2 regions of the Solibacillus kalamii genome follow, and region 1 is predicted to be linked to the other one. Evidence: predicted binding sites of a transcription regulator. Region 1 holds the regulator's gene; the other holds the start of a gene.
The links. Region 1 encodes Rex, which represses fermentation and respiration genes when NADH is low (regulators of the CRP and FNR family bind a similar motif). Its sites were predicted from a motif close to TTGTGAAATATTTCACAA; they were not measured.
Positions count from the first base shown of each region.

Region 2: a site for Rex is predicted at 4,506-4,523, ahead of yeiL (transcriptional regulator YeiL). Genes of this name have one in related genera too.

Region 1 covers NZ_NHNT01000018.1:5,564-14,887, reverse strand. Annotated here, with positions in the region: gene CBM15_RS18360 (alpha/beta hydrolase) at 115-861, shown strand; gene CBM15_RS18355 (S-layer homology domain-containing protein) at 1,006-2,379, opposite strand; gene groL (chaperonin GroEL) at 2,514-4,145, opposite strand; gene groES (co-chaperone GroES) at 4,262-4,546, opposite strand; gene CBM15_RS18340 (CPBP family intramembrane glutamic endopeptidase) at 4,823-5,551, shown strand; gene tatC (twin-arginine translocase subunit TatC) at 5,642-6,466, opposite strand; gene tatA (twin-arginine translocase TatA/TatE family subunit) at 6,484-6,711, opposite strand; gene CBM15_RS18325 (redox-sensing transcriptional repressor Rex) at 6,790-7,425, opposite strand; gene CBM15_RS18320 (ABC-F family ATP-binding cassette domain-containing protein) at 7,671-9,324, shown strand, end outside.
Region 2 covers NZ_NHNT01000002.1:256,876-266,199, forward strand. Annotated here, with positions in the region: gene recD2 (SF1B family DNA helicase RecD2) at 1-2,210, shown strand, start outside; gene CBM15_RS04900 (NupC/NupG family nucleoside CNT transporter) at 2,545-3,756, shown strand; gene yeiL (transcriptional regulator YeiL) at 3,811-4,479, opposite strand; gene CBM15_RS04910 (MFS transporter) at 4,584-5,732, shown strand; T-box leader at 5,787-5,994, shown strand; gene alaS (alanine--tRNA ligase) at 6,131-8,803, shown strand; gene CBM15_RS04920 (IreB family regulatory phosphoprotein) at 8,921-9,193, shown strand; gene ruvX (Holliday junction resolvase RuvX) at 9,190-9,324, shown strand, end outside.

The DNA of each region.
Region 1 (9,324 bases):
ATACTCTTTATAATAGTCGATAACAACAGGTTTTCATATCAAAATTATTTTTAAATTTCAAGTGTTTTTTTGAAGTTTTGTAAAATTGACATAAAAAAAGGAGTCTAATTGACAATGAAACTCATCGCGCCGAAACCTTTTACAATTGAATCCGGAAAACGTGCCGTATTATTGCTGCATGGCTTTACCGGCAATACAAATGATGTAAAACGTTTAGGAAAATATTTAGCGGATCGTAACTATACAGTACATGCACCATTATATAAAGGCCATGGTGGTGGCCCTGACTTATTAATTCAATCTCAACCCGCTGAATGGTGGGACAGTGTTATAGAAGGCTATGATGAATTGCGTAATCGTGGCTATGAAGAAATTGCAGTAGCAGGTGTTTCTCTCGGCGGCATCTTCTCTTTAAAGCTTGGCGAAGAACGTCCGACAAAAGCGATTGTTACAATGTCTGCTCCAGCAACAGCCAAATCAACAGATAGTTTACAAAATCGGATTATTGACTATGCTATTAACTATAAAAAGTTATCGGGCACTTATGATGAATCAGTTGATAGCCGTAATAAAATTGCTGAACTCGTGAAAATGCCTTCATTAAACTATTTACAAAATATGATTAATGAAACAAGTGAAAAACTAAATGTTATCAACACTCCGGTCCACATTTTACGTGGCTTGGAAGATGATGAATATTATTGTGAAAGTGCTGATCTAATTTATAGTTCAGTAAATTCACGAATTAAATCAGTTAAAACTTTCATTAATTCCGGACATATATTAACATTAGGGAAAGAACGCGAATTAGTGTTTGAAGAAATTTACCGTTTCTTTGAAGGGTTAAAGTGGAAAGAATAATTATTACCACTTTAGCTGATAATTGACATTGTGTCCCCTTGCAAAAATCCCCGTTTTTGCAATGATATAGACGAGTTTGCTTTTGTTTACTCGTCAGCAAAAAACGAGCGTTAAATGGATCCCCGTCCATTTAACGCTTGTTTTTTATTGTTTATTTATTGCCAGCACTAAAATTTTCGCTATTTGAGCACGTGTGACATTGCCTTTAGGTGAAAATGTTGTAGCACTTGTTCCCTGCACTACGCCCGTATCATATAAAAAAGTAATCGCTAACTGTGCTTCACGATCATAGTTCGCTATATCTTGGAAAGGCGCCAGTTTTGCCGGTTCGTATTGATGCCCAGCTTGAACAGTTGATAGACGCATTAAAATTAATGCTAACTGTGAACGTGTAATTTTGCCCTGCGGATTAAAAATCCCGTTGTTTTCTTTAATTAGCCCCGCTTCATATGCAGCGGCAATCCCATTTTGAGTTTGCTGTGCATAATGACTAATATCATTAAAAGGTGCTTTATTTTTTGCAGTTAATCCAAAAGCCTGTGAAATGACAGATATTACTTGAGCACGCGTCATATTAGCATTCGGCTGGAATGTACCATCCTCATACCCATTCATAATACCCTTTGCATAGACAACATCAATATAATCTTTGCCCCAATGGTTTTGAATATCAGTAAATGGCGCTTTTGCAATCTCGCTATCCGTTGTATCTTCTTCTGTTTCTTTGAACAAAGCATTCAAATAATCCTTCATCATCGCATCCGCAACGACTTGATAACCTGCTTCACTTAAATGAATATTTTTAGGGTTCGGTAAATACGTTTTTGCGTCCGTTGCAATCTGTGCTGCCACTTCAGTAAATATACCCCCATTATCTTCTACAATACGCTTCATTGAATTATTCAAATTCGTTACTAGCATGTTTAGCTGTTTCTGAATTGCCGGATCTTCAATATAAGGAAACGGATTGTAAAGTCCCATGACGATCATATCAACTTCAGGATTAATTTTATAAATGCCGTCGAAAATCTTTTTATAGTTTACCGCTACATCCTGAATGCTCTTAATAACACCTGCTGTATCAAAACTAAACTCACCCGTTTCAGAGCGATTTACATTCTTTAAAATATCATTTGCTCCAACACTTAATGTAATCAGGTCTGCCTGATGAATCGCTTCCTGGATTGCTACTGATTTTTGCGAAACACCATTTAAATCGTAAATAGGTTTAGTGACATTTTCTTCAATACCCTTTAAAACGTCGACTGTTGTATAACCTGGATAAGAAAAACCTTTATTGAATACAATCTGGCTTTTCTGATCTTGGTACTGTTTAGCAAGTAAGTCTGCATAACCAAAACCAATTTCACCGTTTTCATTCATTCCCGCTGCCAGTGAGTCACCAAGCGCTACATAATGAAACGACTTACTTTCATCTTCTGCCTGCACTATATTTGTGAATGGTAAAACGAGTTGTAAAACGAGCACAAGTGCAAGTAAAACCGAAAACTTTTTCATCCAATTCCCCCTTATTTTGGAACATTTCTACATTATAATTTATCAATTATTAAAATACAAAACAATAAAAAATCGATTGCTTTGCAAAGAACAAAACAATCGATTTTTATAAATATGTCGGATTCTTATTGGAATTACATCATTCCTGGCATACCCATGCCACCCATGTCCGGCATACCGCTGCCTGCTGGTTCTGGAATATCTGCAACTACTGCTTCTGTTGTTAAGAATAGAGAAGCTACTGACGCTGCATTTTGTAATGCTGAACGTGTCACTTTCGCTGGGTCAACTACGCCTGCATCAACCATGTTTACCCACTCGCCTGTTGCCGCATTGAAGCCAATACCTACTTCTTCACGTTTTAAACGGTCAACGATAATTGAACCTTCTAAACCAGCGTTTTCAGCAATTTGACGAACTGGTTCTTCTAAAGCACGTAAAATAATACGTACACCTGTTGCTACATCGCCTTCTACTTGATCCAATACTCTTTCAACTGCCGCATAAACATTTAGAAGTGCTGTACCACCACCTGATACGATACCTTCTTCTACTGCTGCACGAGTTGAGTTCAATGCGTCTTCAATACGTAATTTGCGCTCTTTTAATTCTGTTTCTGTTGCAGCACCAACTTTAATAACTGCAACACCGCCAGCTAATTTTGCTAAGCGCTCTTGTAATTTTTCTTTATCAAATTCAGAAGTTGTTTCAGCAAGTTGTGCACGGATTTGGTTTACACGACCAGCTACTGCATCAGTGTTACCAGCACCTTCAACGATTGTTGTGTTATCTTTTGATACGATAACTTTAGCAGCACGACCTAAAGTTGATAAATCAGCTGATTTTAAATCTAAGCCAAGATCTTGTGTAATTACTTGACCCCCAGTTAATACTGCAATATCCTCTAACATTGCTTTACGACGGTCACCGAAGCCTGGAGCTTTTACTGCTACAGCATTGAATGTACCACGTAATTTATTTACTACCAATGTTGCAAGTGCTTCACCTTCAACATCTTCAGCAATAATTAAAATTGGACGACCTTGTTGAACCACTTGTTCTAATACTGGTAAAATCTCCTGAATGTTTGAGATTTTTTTGTCTGTAATTAAAACGAATGGATTATCAAGTACTGCTTCCATTTTATCCGTATCTGTTACCATATAGTGTGATGCATAACCACGGTCAAATTGCATACCTTCTACTACATCTAATTCTGTTGTAAAACCTTTTGATTCTTCAATTGTAATAACGCCGTCGTTTCCTACGCGCTCCATCGCATCCGCAATGTATTGACCGATTTCTTCATCAGCCGAAGAAATTGCCGCTACTTGTGCGATAGATTCTTTATTTTCAACTGGACGTGCAATTGCCTGAAGCTCTGTTAATGCAGCAGCAACCGCTTTATCCATACCTTTACGAATACCTACTGGGTTAGCACCAGCTGTTACGTTTTTAAGTCCTTCACGAATCATAGCTTGTGCCAGTACTGTTGCAGTTGTTGTACCATCACCTGCGATTTCATTCGTCTTAGAAGCTACTTCCGCTACTAATTTTGCCCCCATATTTTCATATGCGTTTTCTAACTCAATTTCTTTTGCGATGGATACACCGTCATTTGTAATAAGGGGAGAACCGAATTTTTTCTCTAAAACAACGTTACGTCCTTTAGGTCCTAAAGTTACTTTTACAGCGTTAGCTAATTTATCTACACCAGATGCCATTAATGAACGTGCTTCTTCTGAAAACTTAATATCTTTTGCCATAATTCATTTTCCTCCTAAATTTTACGATCTATTTTTTTGATTTATTGTTTATGAAGATGTGCAGCTAGCAATGCTTAGTATGTATAACTAGCTGCAATTTTCTTTTGATTTTGTAATTATCCGACAATTGCAAGTACATCGCTCTCACGCAGGATTAAATATTCTACGCCGTCGTACTTCACTTCCGTACCAGAGAATTTAGAGAAGATAATTTCGTCGCCTTCTTTTACGTCAAGCTCAAGACGAGTGCCGTTGTCAAGAACACGACCTGTACCTACTGCCACTACTTTACCAGTTTGTGGTTTTTCTTTTGCTGAGTCGGGTAAAACAATACCAAATGCAGTTTTTTCCTCTACCTCAACAAGTTCGATAATGATGCGATCTCCTAATGGTCTTAACAATTGAAACAACCTCCTAAGAAATTTTCTATTTTTAGCACTCTCATTTGTCGAGTGCTAACACATTTATTAGTTTAATGAATTCCATATTTTTTTGCAAGTATGTGCACTAAAAAATTTTGATTTATTGGCAAATTCCTCTACAATAATGTTAAATGTATAACAGTGGGCTATCATAATAGCCCATATTAAACTCTATAATAGAAGGTACAGCATTCCACATACTTTTTTGGGATGTGTAATTCTACTAGTCAGTAAGAGAAAGAAGGTTTTTCATCCGTGACTTCCCGTTCATCAGATAAGTTCAAAACGCAGAAGACCGCATTTTATGTGTTAATAACTTATATCATCTGTCAGTTATCAGTCTTATTACTTATATTCATCCCAGGCTTAAAAGATTCCCTTTTACAACTATTTTCTGGTATGTCTGAGCAGGATCAACTTATAAAATTATCTGCTTGGTGGTCAACTATTTCATTTGCGGTTGCCTTTATTGTGAGTTTTATATTAATCTCCCGCAATAAGCAATTTTGGGATGTATTTAAAGGGGAAAAGGCATCAATTGGTGCTTCTATTGGATGGGGTATCATCGGTTTCTTCCTTGTCTTTTTAGGGCAGACAATCGGCGCATACATTGAACTTGCTTTAGGAATTGATATGGGATCGGAAAATACCGAAGCCATTATGAGTGTCACAAAGGTGGCGCCGGTTATGATCATTGCGACTGTCTTATTAGGACCAATCTTGGAAGAGCTTGTATTCCGTCGTGTAATTTTCGGTTCAATTATACAAAACTATAATTTCTGGATTGCGAGCATTATTAGTGCAATTGTATTTGCTGCGATTCATATGGATTTTACGCATATTTTACTGTATACAATTTGCGGTATGATCTTCGCATTTTTATATCATAAAACAAAGCGCCTTCTCACACCGATTATCGCGCATATTTTATTAAATGGTTTCGTCACATTTATCCAAATGAATGCCGATAAGTTTCAAATATAACTTTTACCCGCTATTTTACATAGCGGGTTTTTTATATAACCTTCTTTAAAGGAAATAAAAAAAACGCTACCAAATTCGATAGCGTTACCATTAACTGTTATTCATCTGCTCCATTTGCCGACGCTGCATTTCGAGTAGCTCTTCTACCTGCAGCTCACGCCCTCGTTCCTCTTCTGCTAAAATCCGCTCTTTTTCAGCCACTTCATATTTTCGATAACCAAGACGTGCAATGACAATACTTACTTCATATAAAATAAATAGTGGTATTGCAATAATGATATTCGATACTAAATCAGGCGGCGCCAGCAATACCGAAATCACGATTAATACAAAATACGCATATTTTCGGAATTTCACCATGAGTTTCGGGTTAATAATTCCGAGACGTGAAAGAAACAGCGTTAAAACAGGCAATTGAAATAGCACCGCAAAAGGCACTATTAACTTAATTAAAAATGAGAAGAATTCATTAATACCGATTGTTTGCGTAATATTCAAATCATTGGATAATTCCGTCATAAAGCGCATAATAAATGGAAATAACACAAAATAAGCAAAGGCTATTCCCCCTATACACAGCGCAAAAGCATACGGAATATATTTCAATGTTGCCTTACGTTCAGCCTCATGCAAACCAGGTGTTATAAAAGCCCATAGCTGGTATAGCAGTATTGGCGATACAATAACGGCAGCTACAATAAATGTGACTTGTAAATACACGGTTAAAGGATCTGCCGGACTAAATGCATTCATCGAAAAACTGGCAGCTAAATCGCTGCGTTGAATGTATCGAATAAGCGGTTTCGCCGTATAGAATCCGACGAAAAGAGCCATCACGAAGAAAATCGCCACAAAAAATAAGCGTTTTCTAAGCTCTTCCATATGTTCAACTACGGTTAATTCTCTTGAATTCATAGCAATACATCCTTATTTTACTTAACTTCGTTTTTTTCGTTCTCTTTATGTTCAATCACTTTTTTCTTTGTATCGAAATCGTCGTCGTCGTCCGTCAAGCCTTTCGTAGCGCTACGGAATTCACGTAAAGTTGTCCCCATTGCACGACCTAATGATGGCAATTTTTTGGGACCGAATATTAGCAAAGCAATCAGTCCAATGATTATTAGGCTCACAGGTGTAATCGCATTTAAATGTACAATCACTATAGCCACCTCCTCTATTATTATGTATATTTTACATTAATTAACTAGAATTTGCTATTTATAGTAATGAACATTTTGTTACTTACCTGAGTTTCGTACTAAATACGTAAGTGCCTGTAATTCTACCGATAGATCGATGTTCATCACTTTAATCGTGTCAGGAACAGATAATCGTACTGGTGTGAAATTTAATATACCTTTTGCATTTATTTTAACGAGTCGGTCTGTCATCATTTGTGCTGAGCGGGAAGATACCGTCAATATTGCTAACTCCGCGCCAAATTCCTCATACATTTCCTCCAAACGATCTGGATGGAATACTGGAATATCACTTATCGTCGTTCCTTCCATCGGTGCTTTCGAATCAAATGCAACAACGATACGCGTGTTGTGATTTTTTTGGAAGTTATACTTTAATAAGCCATTCCCCAGATTCCCGACTCCTATTAATGCAACATTCATTACCTCGTCCTGGTCTAAAGTTTGTCGGAAAAACTCCAGTAAGTACTGGACATCATATCCATACCCCTTTTTACCGAGTGCCCCAAAGTAAGAAAAGTCACGTCGAATCGTAGCAGAATCTATTTTCATCGCATCACTTAATTCCTGTGAAGAAATACGCTTTTTACCTTCAGTTGCGAAGTTTTTCAAAAATCGATAATAAAGAGGAAGTCTTTTTGTTGTTGCTTGTGGAATTTTTACTTCTTGTTTCACACATTCTCCTCCTATGTACATTTGGAAATCTTTTTCAAATAATGCCTCTGTATAACGTGTCAAGATGACCTACACGATTTGATCAAGTAGTTGTCGCCAAGCGATATGACACGCTTAACATAAACCCCACTCTTTGTGCAGAAGCAAGTTAATCTTACTAAACAAGGAGCGACAAGTAAAGTATCCATCGTTGCGTACAATGTTCCCATCCATTAAACTAAATAGGAGAAACTGAGGTGTAAACAATGATTGTCTTACAAGTAAATCAATTATATAAATCCTTTATTACAGATGAAATATTAAGCGGTGTAAAATTAGAAGTGCAGCACCGTGATCGTGTGGCATTAGTAGGGCGAAACGGTGCCGGCAAGTCCACATTATTAAAAATAATTGCCGGACAAATGAGCTACGACTCTGGTGAAATTATTATTCCAAAAGATATTCAAGTCGGCTATTTGGAGCAGCATGCAGGCATCGACTCTGAACTTTCAATTTGGGACGAAATGATGACAATTTTCGCAAACTTGCAAAACCAGGAACAAACGCTGCGTCAACTTGAACAGCAAATGGCCGATCCTGCCATTTATGAAGATAGCGAACAATATGCACGTATCATGGCAGAGTATGACCAGTTGCAGCATGATTTCAAAGATGCAGGCGGTTATCAGTATGAAGCCGATACCCGTTCTGTTTTGCATGGTATGCAATTTTTCCCTGAAGATTATCAAAAGCCGATTCGTTCTCTATCCGGGGGACAACGGACACGACTGGCCCTCGCAAAGCTTCTTTTGTCAAAGCCCGACCTCCTTATTTTAGATGAACCGACCAACCATCTTGATATTGAAACACTGTCATGGCTGGAAGGCTATTTAAAAGGTTATGATGGAGCTATTTTAATCGTCTCGCATGACCGTTATTTCCTAGATCAGGTCGTGTCGATCGTTTATGAAGTATCCAGAACAAAAGTGTCGAAATATGCAGGGAACTACAGTGCTTATCTAGATGAAAAGGCAAAGAACTATGAACGTGATTTAAAAATGTATGAACGTCAAATGGATGAAAAAGCCAAGCTCGAAACTTTTATTCAAAAAAACCTTGCCCGGGCTTCAACTACAAAGATGGCACAGTCACGTCGCAAAGTTTTGGAAAAGACTAGTTGGATGGAATCTCCTGATGGCGATGAAAAAAGTGCCAACTTCGGCTTTACTATTGAGCGCCAAAGCGGAAATGATGTACTGTCGGTGGATAATTTAACAATTGGGTTCACGAAAAAGGCGATTTCCGAAAATATTGGAATGCGTGTCTTTAGAGAAGACCGTATTGCACTTGTCGGTCCAAACGGTGTTGGGAAATCTACTTTATTGAAAACAATCGTTCAAGATATCGAGGCACTTGCCGGAGATATCCGTTACGGTACGAATGTGCAAATTGGCTACTATGACCAGGAACAGGCGAAACTTCATTCAAATAAATCTGTTCTTAATGAACTTTGGGATGAATGGCCGTTATTAAATGAAAAGGATATCCGCAACATCTTAGGCCGCTTCCTTTTTAGCGGGGATGATGTGTCAAAATCAGTGAACTCCCTATCTGGTGGAGAAAAAGCGCGTCTTGCACTTGCAAAATTAATGATGCAAAAATCAAATTTCCTAGTACTTGATGAGCCGACGAACCATTTAGACTTGGATAGTAAAGAAATATTGGAAAATGCTTTAATTGATTATCCTGGAACGTTGCTATTCGTTTCACATGACCGTTATTTCATTAATCGTATTGCCACTAAAGTTGTTGAACTATCAAGTACGGGTTCGTTCGAATATTTAGGTGACTATGATTATTATGTTGAAAAGAAAGAGGAACTTGAAGAATTAGCTGCAATGAAAGCCGCAGCCATTGAAA
Region 2 (9,324 bases), on a different contig from region 1:
GAATCGTCCATTATTTATCAAGTGACCTATTTTCAGGTGTGGGCAGAAAAACGGCAGAGACAATTGTGGAAAAGCTCGGTATGGATGCTCTTACGAAAATACTGGAGGATCCGTCTGCACTCGATGCTGTTCCCCGGTTATCAGCTGAAAAAAAGTTACATATTCGCCAAACGATCGAGGAAAACCTTGGACTGGAACGGGTGATGGTGCGGCTGAATGATTGGGGCTTTGGGCCACAGCTTGGGATGAAAATTTACCAGGCTTATCGGGAAGAAACAATTCAGTTACTGACAGAAAACCCTTACCGTTTAATCGAGGAAGTGGAAGGGGTCGGTTTTATACGTGCCGATGAACTTGGTGCGAAGCTGGGTATTACGGGAAATCACCCGGATCGAATAAAGGCTGCCATTTTCCATGTACTGACAAATGCCGCGTTATCAGAAGGACATGTTTATTTGGATGCGGAAATGGTGCTTCCAATGGTTAAAGATATGCTTGAACAAAGTCAGCGCATCGAAATCCCGTATGAAGCGATTTCGAAAGCGGCAATCGATATGCGTGAGGAATCGAAAATTTGCGGTGAGGAAACACGCATGTACTTACCGTCACTCTATTTTAGTGAAGTAGGTATTGCAAGTAAGATCAATGAACTGAAAGAAAAAAACAAAACAGCCGAAAGTTTTACGAAAGATGAAATCCGAAAAGCGATTGGCGATATTGAAGAACAATATGATGTGACGTATGCGCCAACACAGGCACAGGCGATTGAAACGGCGATCAATTCTGCCGTCATGATTTTAACAGGAGGACCCGGCACGGGAAAAACAACCGTTGTACGAGGTTTGGTGGAAGTATATGCGGAACTTCACGGGTTATCATTAAATCCAAAAACATATGCTGAAAAAGAGGAACCGTTTCCTATTGTCCTTGCAGCCCCAACAGGACGTGCAGCGAAAAGACTGGCGGAATCGACAGGCTTACCTGCTATGACAATACACAGGCTGTTAGGCTTTAATGGTCAGGAAAAGGATGAAGAAACAGAGCGTGAAGTCGTAGGTCGTCTCATTATTATCGATGAGATGTCGATGGTTGATACATGGCTGGCACATCAACTGTTAAAAGCACTGCATGAAGATGTTCAAGTAGTTTTTGTAGGGGATCAAGATCAGTTACCGCCTGTCGGTCCAGGGCAAGTCTTAAAGGATTTGCTTGCATCCAAACAAATTCCGACTGTCGAATTAACGGATATATACCGTCAAGCGGAAGGGTCTACAATTATCGAGATGGCCCACCAAATCAAAAAAGGCAAAGTTCCGGATACGTTGACTGCAAAAACAACGGACCGCTCGTTTATACAAGCTGGAGCCGCACAAGTAACGAGTGTTGTCACACAGGTTGTAAAAGGTGCACTTGCGAAGGGACAGGCAATTCGAGATATTCAAGTATTGGCGCCAATGTACAAAGGACCTGCAGGCATCGATAATTTAAATAAAGAAATTCAGCAGCTCGTCAATCCGAATGATGGGACGAGAAAAGAACTTGTTTTTGGTGATACGATTTATCGTATAGGGGACAAAGTGCTGCAGCTAGTGAATCAGCCGGATAATAATGTATTCAACGGGGATATGGGAGAAGTGATTTCCATTATCCGTGCAAAGGAAACAGTGGAAAAGCAGGATTTACTTATCGTCAGCTATGATGGGATCGAAGTAACATATCAGCGTGCTGATTTAAATCAGATTACATTGGCCTATTGCTGTTCGATCCATAAATCGCAAGGCTCTGAATTTCAAACGGTCATTATGCCGATTGTTCGCGGCTATTCGAAAATGCTTCGTAGAAATTTACTGTATACGGGTATTACACGTGCTAAAAACTTTTTAATATTATGTGGTGAGCCGGATGTACTGGCGAGCGGTTTAGCAAAAACAGATGATTTAACACGCTTGACAACATTGAAGGCACGTTTAAATTCAGAATTTATTGCTGAAGAAAAGATGGAAGCGACACCGGAATTGGAAGAGAAAAAGGCGTCTGTAAGTGAAGTGAAACAAATTCCTTCATCAGAGCAGCTCGGTCTCTTGAATGTTTCGGCTTCACATAAGATCGGGGAATCCCTGCCAAATCACTTAACGGCAGAAACAGCACCATATATTCATCCATTAATTGGTATGGCAAATATATCGCCGTATGATTTCAACGAAGAATAGTACTAGCCATTTCCGTTCATGTTTGAACGGAAATGGCTAGTTTTTTTAATTTATGGAAAAGTACTATTTAGGACAAATTTTAAAAAATGATGAGTTTATGTTCACGTGTACAGGGAAAATGTTTTTAAAATATAATAAAAGTTTGAAACAAAACGGGGCATACTAAAAAAATGATAACTTTTTGCTGAAAAATCAGAACTTTTAAAAGAAACTATTAATTAATATTATTTCTATGGGTATGTTAGTATGAAAAAAACTTATATGACGTCCGAAGTTGGATGTCAGTAATTACAAAATGAAAAGGTTTTCAAAACAAAGGAGAAGGTGCACATACATGGATTTCGTATGGGGAATCATAGGTATTCTGGGAATCGTAGCGATTGCCATCGGGTTATCTAATAACCGTAAAGCAATTCAATGGAGAATTATTATTTCAGGATTAATTGTCCAATTGATTTTTGCATTTATCGTATTAAAATGGTCTTTCGGCCGTGAGAAGCTTATGCAACTTTCTGAAGGTGTGCAGAAGCTGGTTAGTTATGCCAATGAAGGGATTGTCTTTGTATTTGGCGGTTTAGCAGATCCGGATAATGTCGGATTTGTATTCGCAATGAGCGTATTAACAATTATTATTTTCTTCTCATCTTTAATCTCTGTCCTTTATTACTTAGGGATTATGCAATTTGTCATTAAGATTATCGGTGGTTTCTTATCAAAAGTATTAGGTACGACAAAAGCGGAATCAGTGAATGCTGCTGCTAATATTTTCGTTGGACAAACAGAAGCTCCGCTTGTTATTCGTCCATTTTTAAATAAAATGACAAGATCACAAATGTTCGCGGTTATGACAGGTGGACTTGCATCGGTTTCGGGTTCAGTTTTAATCGGTTATTCTTTATTAGGTGTTCCGCTTGAATACTTATTGGCGGCAAGCTTCATGGCTGCACCAGCAGGATTGGTAATGGCAAAATTAATGATTCCTGAAACAGAAGAAGTAAATGAAGATGACTTTAAATTAGAGCGTAACTCTGAAGCAACAAACGTTATTGATGCAGCGGCTGTTGGTGCATCTGACGGTTTGAAATTAGCAGTAAACGTTGGAGCAATGCTATTAAGTTTCATCGCATTAATTGCCTTATTAAACGGTATTTTAGGCGGTATCACAGGATTATTCGGCTTTGAAAATGTAACACTTGAAGGTTTATTAGGTTATGTATTTGCTCCACTGGCATTTTTAATCGGTGTTCCTTGGGATGAAGCAGTACGTGCAGGTTCATTTATCGGTCAAAAATTAATCTTAAATGAATTTGTTGCCTACTCTAACTTCGGTCCGGTTATCGGCGAGCTTTCAGACAAAACAGCCATCATTATTTCGTTTGCGCTTTGTGGTTTCGCAAACTTAAGTTCAATGGGTATTTTAATCGGTGGTTTAGGTGGTATGGCGCCGGATAAACGTCCAATGATTGCACAGCTTGCGATTAAAGCAGTTGCTGCAGGAACATTGGCATCATTATTATCAGCTGCAATTGCCGGTATGTTTATTTAATATCATTCAGTATTCAAGAGACTGTGCTAAAAATATATTTAGCGCAGTCTTTTTTTAATACGAAATTTCTGCTGCGAGTTTTTCCAGTTCAGACCGATTTGTCAGAATATAACCCCGATTTTGCTTCGTGATATAGCCCGCCTCGCTGAATTGTGCAAGAACAAAAAGCAGGTGGCGATATGATACACCTAAGTAATCACAGACTTCAGTATGTTTTTCTTTATAGAATTGTTGATCCGATGATAGTAAAATGAATGAAGCTAACCGGTTTTCCAGAGGATAGGCCTGATTTTGCGTATATTTTGTTGTTGCTGTTGTTGCTTTATGACTTAAAAATAGACAGAGCATTTTTAGGAAAACAGGATCTGCCAATAATTTTTCCTTCACTTCCTGAATCGCAATCGCAAAACATACCGACTTTGACAAAGTTTGAATGCCTTTTGAATAGCGTTCAGCGTTTAGCAGCTCCATTTCCCCCATAAACGTGGGGGCGGTAATAAAATCGATGAGCGAAATTTTCCCGTTTTTATGGGTAATATATAATTTAGCTTTCCCTTCAACCATGTAATATAAATAGTCGGGGAAAGAATGCTCATGGAAAATAAATTCCCCTTTGTCGAATTCGTACACATTGATATATGGCACAATGTCAAACGAAAAAAATTGGGAAATCGGGTATTGTTCGATATAGGGGAGACTTTCATCTATTGGTAACTTTCTCAAATTATAGAGCAACTCCTTCCAATAAAATATGAGATTTCTCACATTATTGTAGTATTTCTCATGTTAATATTCAACTTAATAAATTTGAAAAAAGGATGAAGATTATGAATAATCAGCGTTGGCTCGCGAAAAATTTCTTTATGTTCTTTATTACGTGGGGGATTTTCCTGCCATATTGGACGGGTTGGCTTATTAATGATAAAGAGCTTACGGTTTCGGAAGCGAGCATAATAATGGGTTTTGGGCTGGTTGCAAGGGCCCTTTCAACGATGTTTATTTTTCCGTTTGTTTCAAAAGTGATGAGCAACAAAAATGTGCTGATCTTTTTTACTGCAAGTTCATTAGTTGTGACACTGCTATACATACCGATTAATTCATTTGGCGGCCTGTTTTTAATGACATTGCTGTTCAGCGCCTTTTACCCGGCATTACTACCGGCTGTTGAGAGCAGTGCTTCCACATTAATGCAACATGGATCCATCCATTATGGAAAAGCACGTTCATTTGGATCTTTCGGGTTTGTTGTCGCTGTATTGATCATTAGTATGATTAGCGGGATGTACGGGGAGCAAATGATTTTATGGATGATGATTGTAGGATTGGCCGCATTACTCATCATTCAATTTATGCCTGCACCTCAAGTATTGAGTTTAGTGCCGGTAAAAGAGGAAGGTAAAACGCTCTCAATGAAAGGGCTATTTGAAGTAAAAAGCTTCATCATCGTATTGTTTGTTGTTATTTTGCTTCAGGGGGCACACGCATCGTATTATAACTACGGCTATATTTATTTACAGGAGCTGAATGTCAATCCGTTTTATATCGGAATGATTTTAAATGTCGCAGTAATATTTGAAATCCTTTATTTTTATAAGGCAGATACATTTTTGACAAAATGGAAGCCTTCTTCGTTAATGCTCGTTGCTGCAATTGGCTCGAGTGTTCGTTGGATACTAGTTTACGCATTTCCGAATATGCCGATGTTTATCTTATCTCAGGCACTACACGCTCTGTCATTTGCGATGGCGCATTATGCCTTTATCCGCTATATTTCCAAAGCTTTACCTCAAGAGCAGATCCCAAATGCACAGGGGATTTATTCTGCACTTGCAATGAGTTTAAGTGCAGCGATTCTTACACTTTTAGGTGGTGCACTTTATGAAATCGAGCCAGGTTTGGCATTCTTGGGAATGATCATTTGTACCGTGCCGGCCATCCTATTAATTTTACTGACGAAAAAACGTTTTAATTATTAAGGAATGCCAATTGACAGCACGATGTCTATTTTTTATAATGAAGAGCATAATAAAATGAAAACGATGATGGAACAAGTACGTATGGACTTCGTGAACAGAAAGAGATTTCCCGGCTGAAAAAATCTCCCCGAACAAATACTGAAAGCTACTCCAGAGTGCAGCTAACCACTGCCGTTTGCTTACGTTACAAGCACTTGAGATATAATGCACAGCGCATTATAAATTAGGGTGGTACCACGAGATAATAGTCTTCGTCCCTTTACCGGGATGGAGGCTTTTTTTGTTTTCATTTTGCGGAACATAGAAATTTCCGGTAAATGAAGCGCTTATATGCGTGAAGGTGTAATTAATCTGTACCACAATTCATCGACTTCAATAAATTTTAGGAGGAAAAAATCATGACAACAAAAACTATGACAGGTTCTGAAATTCGTCGTCTTTATTTGAATTTCTTTAAAGAAAAAGGGCATCATATTGAACCATCAGCACCATTAGTGCCAATTAATGACCCATCGCTTTTATGGATCAACTCAGGTGTGGCAACATTAAAGCCGTATTTTGACGGACGTATCATTCCAGATAACCCGCGCATTACAAACGCACAAAAATCGATTCGTACGAACGACATCGAAAACGTAGGGAAAACAGCGCGCCACCACACATTCTTTGAAATGTTAGGGAACTTCTCTATTGGGGATTACTTTAAAAAAGAATCAATTCATTACGCTTGGGAGTTTTTAACGGATCCAAAATGGATGGGCTTCGATCCTGAAAAGTTATCGGTAACAATCCACCCGGAAGATCAGGAAGCTTATGACGTATGGCACAATGAAATCGGGATTCCGAAAGAGCGCTTAATCCGATTGGAAGGCAACTTCTGGGATATCGGGGAAGGTCCATCAGGTCCAAACTCTGAAATCTTCTATGACCGCGGTGAAGAGTACGGCGTTGGTGCACCGGAAGAAGAAATGTACACAGGCGGGGAAAACGAGCGCTATCTTGAAATTTGGAACCTTGTATTTTCTCAATTCAACCATAATCCGGACGGCACTTATACGCCACTTCCAAAGCAAAACATCGATACAGGTATGGGTCTTGAGCGTATCGTTTCTGTTGTACAAAATGTACCAACAAACTTTGATACAGATCTTTTCATGCCAATCATTGAAAAAACAGAAACGTTCGCAAACCGTACTTACAAACGTCCGCATGAAGTGGATTTAAAAGAAATTTTCGGATCGACCGAAGATGTGAATACACCATTTAAAGTAATTGCCGACCATATCCGTACAGTAGCATTTGCTATTGGGGATGGTGCATTGCCATCAAATGAAGGCCGCGGCTATGTATTGCGTCGTCTATTACGTCGTGCTGTTCGATATGCGAAAAAAATCGGCATCGAAAAACCGTTTATGTTTGAATTAGTGCCGACTGTCGGAGAGATTATGCATGATTTTTATCCGCAAGTAAAAGAAAAGGAAGCATTTATTCAACGTGTGATTAAAAATGAAGAAGTGCGTTTCCATGAAACACTTGATGGCGGATTAGCAATTTTCAACGAAGTTGCAGAAAGCCAAAAAGCTAAAGGTGAAACAGTTATCCCGGGTGCTGATGCATTCCGTCTGTATGATACATTCGGTTTCCCGATTGAATTAACGGAAGAGTACGCAGAAGAAGTTGGCATGACAGTTGACCATGAAGGTTTTGAAGCTTCTATGGAACAACAGCGTGAACGTGCGCGTAATGCACGTGCTGATGTTGATTCAATGCAAGTGCAAAACGAAGTGCTGTCAAATTTAACACAGCAATCTACATTTATTTATGATGCTTTTGAAGCTTCTGCAAAAGTTGCTGCAATTGTTGTTAACGGTCAAGAAACTTCAACAGCTTCCGAAGGTGAAGAAGCGTTGGTTATTCTATCTGAAACACCGTTCTATGCTGAAATGGGTGGACAAATTGCAGATACAGGTATCATTGAAGCAGACGGATTCACGGCCATCGTAAAAGATGTTCAAAAAGCACCAAACGGCCAGCCATTGCACACAGTTGTAGTGGAATCGGGTGAAATGAATGTCGGCGATATCGCTACTGCAAAAGTTGAAGAAGCAAAACGTAAATTAATCCTTAAAAACCATACTGCAACACACTTAATGCACCGTGCATTAAAAGATGTATTAGGTGACCATGTAGCACAAGCAGGTTCTTATGTAGGACCAGATCGTTTGCGCTTTGACTTCTCTCACTTTGGTGCTGCAACAAAAGAAGAGCTTGCACAAGTTGAACGTGCAGTGAACGAAAAAATTTGGGAAGATATCGAAGTCGTGATTCAGGAAATGGATATTGATTCTGCAAAAGCAATGGGTGCAATGGCACTGTTCGGTGAGAAGTATGGGGATGTTGTCCGTGTAGTAGCTGTTTCGGATTATTCGATCGAACTTTGCGGTGGACTGCATGTAAGCCGTTCATCTGAAATCGGCATTTTCAAAATCGTATCCGAAAGCGGAATCGGTGCAGGTACACGCCGAATCGAGGCTGTTACAGGAAAAGCGGCATATGAAGCGATTAAAGAAGAAGAAGCAATTTTAAATGAAGCAGCAGGCCTTTTAAAATCGAATGCAAAAGACGTGGCAACTCGTGTTGCAACACTTCAAGCAGATTACAAAGAACTGCAACGCGAAAATGATTCATTGTCACAAAAAATCGCAAATGCACAAGCTGGCGCAGTATTGGATGCTGCACAAAAAATTGGTGATGTAACAGTACTTGCAACTCGTGTAGAAGCAAAAGACAATAATCAATTACGCCAGATGATGGATGATTTAAAAGAAAAAATGGAATCAGCTGTAATTGTTCTTGGCGCAGTCGATGGCGATAAAGTCATGTTATGTGCGGGTGTAACGAAGGAAATCGTTGGTGGAAACTATCACGCTGGTAACATTGTGAAGCAGGTTGCTGAAGCTTGCGGCGGTAAAGGTGGCGGTCGTCCGGATATGGCGATGGCCGGTGCGAAAGATGCTTCTAAATTGGAAGATGCGTTGAATGCTGTTTACGAACATGTAAAATCTTTCTAAACATCTAAATTTTACTACTGGCATATTTGAAGTGCTTGCAGGAATAAGTTATAATGATATAAATGGAGATGGGAGATAGTGCTCCATCTCCCTATTGCTGAAAGCGAGGTGCTGGTCTTGAGTTCTTTCGATAAAACAATGAAATTCAGTTTTCCAGAAGAATCCATGGAACAAGAAGTAAAGCAAGTGATGCTGAAGGTGTATACGGCTTTAGAGGAAAAAGGGTATAATCCAACAAATCAAATTGTGGGGTATTTATTATCTGGCGACCCGGCATACATCCCTCGCCACCAGGACGCACGTAATTTAATCCGCAAGCTTGAACGTGACGAGATTTTAGAGGAACTCGTTAGATTTTATATTAGAAAGAATACTGAGGCGGATAAATGAGAATTATGGGTTTAGACGTCGGCTCGAAAACAGTCGGCGTTGCAATTAGCGATGCGCTAGGGTGGACAGCGCAAGGAATCGAAACGATAAAAATCGATGAAGCGGCAGGCGAATTTGGTATTGAACGTATT